DNA from 2 places in the Paradesulfitobacterium aromaticivorans genome. Region 2 is predicted to be linked to the other one. Evidence: riboswitches for the same ligand, from Rfam matches in the RefSeq annotation. Region 2 holds a riboswitch; the other holds the start of a gene.
What was found. A riboswitch is a leader RNA that binds a small molecule or an ion and turns the genes downstream of it on or off. The one in region 2 is predicted to bind molybdenum cofactor.
Positions count from the first base shown of each region.

Region 1: another riboswitch for molybdenum cofactor. It lies ahead of moaA (GTP 3',8-cyclase MoaA); the one in region 2 lies ahead of ACYQ2N_RS21035 (molybdopterin-binding protein).

Region 1 covers NZ_BAAHYT010000008.1:114,660-118,794, reverse strand. The annotation lists partial or broken gene ACYQ2N_RS02935 (glutaredoxin family protein) at 123-314, shown strand; gene mobA (molybdenum cofactor guanylyltransferase) at 307-960, shown strand; gene fdhD (formate dehydrogenase accessory sulfurtransferase FdhD) at 955-1,746, opposite strand; molybdenum cofactor riboswitch at 2,027-2,164, shown strand; gene moaA (GTP 3',8-cyclase MoaA) at 2,223-3,188, shown strand; gene moaC (cyclic pyranopterin monophosphate synthase MoaC) at 3,192-3,680, shown strand; gene ACYQ2N_RS02910 (MOSC domain-containing protein) at 3,788-4,135, shown strand, end outside.
Region 2 covers NZ_BAAHYT010000011.1:884,426-888,560, reverse strand. The annotation lists gene nrfD (NrfD/PsrC family molybdoenzyme membrane anchor subunit) at 1-821, shown strand, start outside; gene ACYQ2N_RS21040 (DUF1847 domain-containing protein) at 955-1,188, shown strand; molybdenum cofactor riboswitch at 1,208-1,343, shown strand; gene ACYQ2N_RS21035 (molybdopterin-binding protein) at 1,336-2,358, shown strand; gene ACYQ2N_RS21030 (class I SAM-dependent methyltransferase) at 2,359-2,952, opposite strand; gene ACYQ2N_RS21025 (VWA domain-containing protein) at 3,021-4,135, opposite strand, start outside.

The DNA.
Region 1 (4,135 bases), on a different contig from region 2:
ATAGCGTGACAGTATTTCGGGAATGTGATAAGCTGAAGCGGGGAAAACTCTAGCGTGGGAGATGAAAAGATTTGCAAGAGGAAGTCGTAATGTATGTAGTTCCTATCTGACCGCACTGTGCTCGCGCAAAGCGGTTCCTTACGGGTAAAGGAATTAAATTCACGGAAAAAAATATTCTGTTTTCCAAGGCGCGCAAAGAGATGCAGGAATGGACAGATGTCATGACTGTGCCGGTGACGCGCGTGGGGAAAAAGGTACTGATCGGTTTTGGGCAGAGGGAATATGAGGAGGCGTTCCAAGATTACCATGGCTAAGGAAGCGGAGAGCCGGCTGCAGGCAACCGGCATTCTTCTGGCCGGCGGCAAGAACTCGCGCATGAAAAAGAACAAAGCCTTCCTCGAACTGGAAGGGAAACCGTTAGTGGCAAGAAGTTTACAAGTGCTAAAGGGGATTTTCACTGAAGTTTTGCTGAGTAGCAATGAGCCCGAACTCTATGAACAATACGGGGTTAAAGTGGTGCCAGATCTAATGCCTGATCAAGGCCCGATCGGAGGTTTGCAGGCCGGGCTTAGGGCAGCTTCGTATGAGACCAGCTTTTTTGTAGCCTGTGATATGCCCTTTCTCGACAGTGGGCTTATCCGTTTCCTCAGCCGTTGGGCGAAGGAGTATGATGTGGTGGTGCCAAAGGCAGGCGGAGGGCATAACCCTCTGCATGCTTTTTATGGCCGCACCTGTCTCCCTTTTATTGAAGAAAATATTAGGGTCGGGCACCTTAAGATTATAGATTTTTATCCTCAGTGTAAGGTTAGGTATGTAGGGGAAGAGGAGTTGGCTGCAGCTGGGGGGATGTCCAGTGGAAGGGAAGTGTCTGCAGCAGAGCGTTTGACGCGCGCTTTCCTCAATGTGAACACCCCGGAAGAGTGGGATAGGCTTGTGCGGGGCACAGCCACCAATTTATAATGAACGCGTGCTGATACGCTCGGGGGCGGTATAGATGTTGAGGCGGTCTCCCCTGGCAAAGCCGATGACCGTTATATTGAGGTCACGGGCCAAATTTAAGGCCAGGTCGGTCGGAGCAGAACGAGCGATTAAAATCGGAATATTCATTTTGGCCACTTTCAGCAGGATCTCCGAGGAGATGCGCCCGCTAAAAAAGATGACATGGTCTTTGAGGTTGAGCCCGGCCCGAAAAGCACTGCCGAATAGCTTGTCAAAGACGTTGTGGCGGCCAATATCATAGCTTGTGAGCAGGATTTCCCCAGCGCGGGCAATTCCGCCGCTGTGAATTCCGCCGGTGGCCTGGAACAGAGGCAGGTGTTCCTGCAGGTGATTAGCATAGGTATAAGCTTCAGGGAGTGTAATCTGCATATTCGAAGTTTGGGGCTTAACTAAGCGGGCATCGTTGGCAAAGTAAAAAGAGGCGCGGCTTTTGCCGCAGCAGGCTGAGAGAAAACGTTTGCTCATTAATTCTTTCTGAAGAGGGCGGGCTTTGCCCTCGACCCAGATTAGGTTTTCTTCAGGTTCGTAGCGCAGGGAGTAAAGATCCTCCTGCTTTTTGATAAACCCTTCAGTGAGCAGGAAGCCGAGCGTAAGTTCTTCAATTTGCGCCGGGGAGCAGAGCAAAGTTACGATTTCTTCTTCATTAAAATAAACTGTTAAGGGAATTTCAGAGACGACGATATCACTAGTGGCTGTAACTAACTGTCCCTGCGCTTTGAGTATGGCAAAACTTTTGGTTTCATTCATGTAACTAATATGTCCTCCTCTCTGGCTTAGATAATACCTATAACAAATAATTCTTATTCTTAGAAAAACTTTTTAAAAAAAATACTCCGTAACAATAAATATAAGAATCCTTGCTAATGCATATAGAAAAAAAACCAAGCCTATATTATAATAAACTAAAAGAAGTGTTATATCAAGCAAATGTGAGAATTATCTGTATTATTTCGTACTCATAAAGTTTGAGATTTAATTAGCGTTTAAAAAAGGGATTCAGGGTTGTTTAACGAATAAATAGCATGAAAAGCCAAATAAACTCCGAAACTGGATAACCTAAAGCTGCGGCTATGGTGACCAGGCAAGTGCCTCATGAAGCGGGCGCTCGGGTATGACCGGAAACGGTGATATCTCCTGATTGGAAAGGAGTCTGTACAATAACGGACAGTTGTCCGCGGTTATTTGCAGACCGCGGATATTTTATTTTAGAAACGAGGGTTAGTATGCAGGATCAATTCAAAAGGCAAATTGAATATCTCCGGATCTCGGTCACGGATCGCTGCAACCTGCGCTGCCGGTACTGCATGCCGGAAGAAGGGGTTAATTGGATTTCCCACGATTCTATTCTTTCGTTTGAAGAAATTTTGCGTCTGATAAACATCAGTACCCGCTTCGGCTTTCGGCGTTTCCGTATTACCGGAGGGGAGCCTTTAGTGCGCAAGGGGATTCTCTCATTTTTAGAGCAAGCATCCCAGATCCCTGGCGTGGATGATCTAATGCTTACGACGAATGGGATTTTACTGGCTGAGCACGCTTTTGACCTGAAACGAGCAGGGGTGCAGCGGGTAAATGTCAGTTTGGATACACTGGACCCCATGCGTTTTCGGCATATTACCAGGGGCGGGGATGTGCACCAAGTGTTGCAAGGAGTTTTTCGCTCCCTCGAAGCCGGACTTGATCCGGTGAAGTTGAATGTCGTAGTATCACGGAGTCAAAACCTTGAAGAACTGCTTAAGCTTACAGAGCTGGCACGCACTTATCCGCTCCATGTACGTTTTATTGAACTGATGCCGATTGGGGCTTCCGACCGGGATGAATTTGTTCCGATTGCGGAAATGCAGGAAATTTTGGGAATCCAGGAGGTGCTGGCTACCGAAGATGTCCAGGGCGGAGGCCCGGCAGAATATTACCGCCCGCCTGAGTTTAAGGGCACAATAGGGTTTATCAGCGCTTTGAGCAGGCACTTCTGCCATACCTGCAACAGAGTGCGCTTGACGGCGGACGGCAAACTCAGGCCTTGCCTGCATAGCAGTTTCGAAGTGGATTTGCGTCAAGCTTTGCGCAGTGCTGCCAGTGATACGGAAATTGGGGATTTGTTTGCTAAGGGTGTTTGGCTGAAACCAGCTGAACATCATATGAATGACGAGGAATGGCAGGACCAACGCCTTATGTCCCAGATCGGAGGTTGAGACATGGAATTGACCCATTTTGATGAAGAAGGGCGCGCGCGCATGGTTGACGTGAGTGCCAAGGACGAGACGGCACGGGTGGCGGTAGCCCGCGGACGGGTTGAGATGAAGCCTGAGACCATGAGGCTGATCAAAGAAGGGGAGATTGCCAAGGGAGATGTCCTGGGGGTTGCCCAAGTGGCGGGAATTATGGCTGCGAAACAAACCTCAGCTTTAATTCCGATGTGCCACCCCTTAAACATTACCAGTGCCAAATTAAACTTTTATTTAGAAGGGCCCTGTACGGTCGAGATCGAAGCGATTGTCAAAGTTGCCGGGAAAACCGGGGTGGAGATGGAAGCTCTGACTGCAGTGAGCGTGGCCGCTTTAACAATTTACGATATGTGTAAAGCAGTCGATAAGACGATGACAATCAAAGATATCTATTTAGCGGAAAAATCCGGAGGAAAAAGCGGACACTTTATCAGGGAAGAAAACATGCCTCAGATGTGACAGAAAACAGGCAAGTTGCCTTGCAGAGCGAACCGTCCGAGCAGAGGAGCGTCGTGAGCGGGCAAGGCAGCTTGCCCGGAGTATACATGTATGAAAGGATGAATCTAATGGGAAAAATAGTGGCTGTATGTACGAGTGAAAGGAAAGGCACCCGTAAGAAAAACGTAGAAGCAGGGGTGCTGAAAATTAATTTCGGAATCGAAGGGGATGCGCACGGAGGAGACTGGCACCGTCAGGTAAGCCTGCTGGCCTTGGAAAGCATTAAGAAGATGCAGGAGAAAGGGCTTGACGTGCATCCGGGGGATTTTGCTGAGAATTTAACCACGGAAGATATTGATTTAGTAAGCCTGCCGGTGGGGACGAAGCTAAAAATTGGGGAGAGTAGCCTGGGGGAGGTAACTCAAATCGGTAAAGAATGCCACAATAAATGTGCTATTTACTACCAGGCCGGAGAT
Region 2 (4,135 bases):
TCGGCGGCTTTGGGGGAGCGCTTATGACCTTGGCCTTCGTCTTCCACTTTTTTGCGGCAACTGCGCCCATGGTTGGTCTGTCAGTCTTAAGTGGGTTAGTAATGTTCGCCATAGCCGGAGCTTTTTTAGTATTCTTCGATTTAGAACGCCCGCTTAATGCCATTTACTCTTTGAATAACGTTGCAAAATCAGGTATATCCTGGGACGTCGTCTTAATTGCACTCAACTATGTTTTCGGTATTCTCTTTGTTTTCCCTGAATATGCGGAGCTTCTTGGTTTAAGCGGCTTTGGCTCAGCCCTTGCTCCTTATCAAGTATTCTTCGGTGCCCTTGCTGCGATTGCAGGATTCTTGTTCCCCATCATTTCCGGAGGCTTGCTGGCAGCGCCTGCTGCTATTCCGCTGTGGCACACTCCTGCACTTCCGCTTCTCTTTCTGGTAACCAGTTTCGCTCTCGCCCTCTCCTATGTAGGAAGCTTATTTAGTGAGAGCGGTACAGTTTATACCGCTCTCACAGGCGGTATCTTGGCTCTCAGCCTTCTGGTTTTCGGAATTTCCCTGGCTTACTTGGAGCATACCCATAACGGCCCAGTCGAGGCCAAAGAAGGAATGCACAGGATGCTCAAGAAAGCCCGGTTCGTTCTACTCTATCCTTTAGTCGGATTAGCTTTCCCCCTTGTTTTCAGTGTATATCTCTTTTTCGCAGGGGTCAGCTTTACCTGGGGTTTACCTGCGCTGGCCGTGGCTTTCTTCCTCGGTGGCTTCGCCTTACGCAACTGTGTTGTGAACAACGGGGTTCAGATTTATCCCTGGCCGTATTAATTTGGACTGCCGATTCCTTTAACAGTTCTATGAATCTAAATTATTTCTTAACGGGCATAATGAACAGGCTGTTGGTTACATTACTACTAAAAATAGCAAGAGGGATGAAATCCCTCTTGCTTATTTTTGATTAATTGGGATAGCTTTTTGCGTTACCCTAATGACAGAAGCGCAAAATTTCGCTAAACTATTAGGAGAAGCAGGGCTTGACCCAATTCCAGTTTGCTGTCGGGTAGGGGCTGTCGATTACTGTGATATAACTGCCGAGTGTGAAGCCCCGGTAACCACCCTCGTGGTCAAGGATCGTGTTTTAGACCATAACCCGGTACAAGCACTGCGTCAACCTAGTGGTCTACTTTCAGAGTAGAAGCTCATACCGTACGCACGCAGCACAATACTCCCGAGCCCTGGCTCCTAAAGGATTGTTCCCATGGGCCACGGCCGTTTCAGCAAACTGAAACCGGGGTATGCTTAGAAATGAGTATGCCTTCCCATTTGTAAAGGAGGACAGACAATGGAAAAAATAAGAGTAGAGGACGCAGTCGGAGCAGTTCTCGTCCACGACATGACCCAGATTATTCCCGGACAGAGCAAAGGCCCCCGCTTTCGCAAGGGCCACATTGTACAGGCAGAGGATATCCCTGTGCTGTTAAGCATGGGCAAAGAACACATTTACGTGTGGGATCAAACTAAGGGGTTGGTGCATGAGGATGATGCCGCCCAGCGCCTAGCTCAAGCCGTATCAGGCTCTGGTATTGAACTCAGTTCTCCGAAAGAGGGAAAAGTGAATTTAACTGCGGCCTATGACGGACTTTTATATGCTGATCCTGAGGGGATCTTGACCCTTAACTCCTTGGAATATATAGTTCTGGCTACTCTCCACAACCACCGGCCTGTTACAGCCGGGCAAAAACTGGCCGGCACACGGGTCGTACCTTTAATGATTGAGGAGAAGATTGTGGCTGAAGCGGAACGTCTGGCTCAGACTTTTCCTGAACCCATTATCCATGTTAAAAGACTCAAAAAGTGGAAGGTTGGGGTCGTGACCACCGGAAGTGAAATTTATCACGGGCGCATCCAGGATAAATTCGGGCCGATAGTGCGCGCTAAAGTAACTAGTTGGGGCTCAGACGTGATAGGGCAGACTTTTGCTGATGATGATGTCTTTATGATTCAGGAACGCATTCGCGAGCATTTGACCTCAGGGGCCGAAATAATCCTGGTGACCGGCGGCATGTCGGTCGACCCGGATGATGTCACTCCTACTGCGGTCAAGGAAATGGGAGCAGAATTAATAACTTACGGCTCCCCTGTTTTACCCGGCTCGATGTTCCTCTTGGCTTACCTCGGCGAAGTCCCGGTACTCGGGCTTCCCGGGTGCGTAATGTATTCTAAGACTACGGTTTTTGATCTGGTGGCTCCTCGGGTTCTCACCGGAGAACGCTTAACCAGGAGCGCGATAGCCAAGCTTGGTCACGGCGGTTTATGCTTGGAGTGTGAGGTGTGCACATATCCTCATTGTTCTTTTGGAAAATAATTATTGTCCTTTGAAGAAGTCCTTCGATTCGCGTTTATTGGCCTTAATTAACACGTGGGCAGGCTCAAGCTTCTCTGTCCAAACAGTGGTAAATCCAGCTTCTGATAAAATAGACTCCCATTCAGCCTCACTTTTTCTTTCATGAAGGGACGGCCCCATGGGGGTTTCTTTCTTTTGCCACTCAACGATCCACAGTTGCCCCTCTCGCTCAAGAATCCGCTTTGCTTCATGTAGATAAGCTCCTGGATTGTGCAACTCATGCAGGACATTCGCAATTAGGGCAGCCTCAACGCAAGCATCAGGAAGGGGGATGTTTTCACCCACAGCTAAATAAGTGGTGATTTGCGCTCCTACTTGTCTCTCAGTAGCTGCGCTCTCGAGAAAGTCCAGCCTCTCTTTTTCGATATCGACAGCTTCAATTTTTCCATGCGATCCTGTCATTTCGGCGGCCCTGAGAGTAAAGTATCCGTACCCGCATCCTAAATCAGCCAGATGCTGCCCCGGGCGCAGGCCGAAACGTTCGAGAATCCATAGTGAGGGCAACATCTTTTCCCGTTCTTCAAAGTTTTTTAAGAAATTATGCTTATGAGCCATAGTTTAATCTCTCCCTTAGTTATAATTTTTGTGTATTTTGCGGCACGTATTGTGTTCGAATGGTGGTCCTAAAATATTCTGCGCGCTATCTCCCGTAGATCATCTAAAGTGCGGCAGCGGTAAACCTTGGTGCAATAGGGAAGATAATGCGGCAAGGAGTTGTCTCGTTCTGACCATTCCGCGATGTTCAAAGGATTAAGCCAAAAAATATGGCGTACACGTTCTTGCATTTGGGCTAAGTATTCCGTTTGCGGCTGCCTGAAATTATTCTTACCATCTCCCAAAATTAAAACCGTAGCCCGGGAGGAGATCTCAGGTAATACTTCGTGCGCAAAACTCCTAAAAACCTGACCATAATCGGAAAATCCCGATGTGCCGAGGCGGCCCCAGCTTTCAATTTCCTCTTTTAGCTCGTTCATATCCTTATCCCACACTTGTCCGCTAACGTCCCAAATGCTGTCAATAAAGAAGAAAAGACGGATGCGCTGGAAACGGGCATGCAAACGCCCTACTAAGTAGAGGAAGAATTCTGAATAGGGAGCAACTGAATTAGAAACATCGCATAAGACCACTAGTTCCGGGAGTCGGGGGAGTGCCCGGCGGTGTAAAAGGTGAAAAATAAACCCGTCTTGCTGGCAAGATTTTTTGACAGTCTGGGCAAAATCAAGGCTGCCGCGGCCCTTCGCACGCCAGCGCAGACCCGGACGCACCGCCAACTTCTTGCCGAGTTGGCGGATTGCTGTCTGCACCAGTGTTTTTTCCTCAGCTGCAAGCGCCTGTAACGGCTTATGCCGCCAGTACTGGCGTTTTAACGGTAGCCAACTGTTTTCTATTTCCACTTGCTTAGCCAATAAGTTCTGGCGCACATCTCGTTGCAGAGCCAACCCTTGCTGATGAAGGAAGAGGTACTCATCTTCGATAATTTCTCCCCGCTGATAAGCGAGGTCGACTGAATTAATCCAGACATAGTAATCGAGATGAGTGAGGGCTTGCTTCAAGATTTGATCAAATTCTAAGACTTCTTCTCCTGGCCCTGTGGAAGACGGGACATACGTGAAGGAAGCGAGACCTGCGAGGGACGGAACTTTGCTGATAGAACCACTTCCATGCCCATTGCTTTGTCCGCCGCTCCCATATGGGCTATTCTCAAGTGCTGCTAAAGAATCACTTGTTTGTCTTTTTG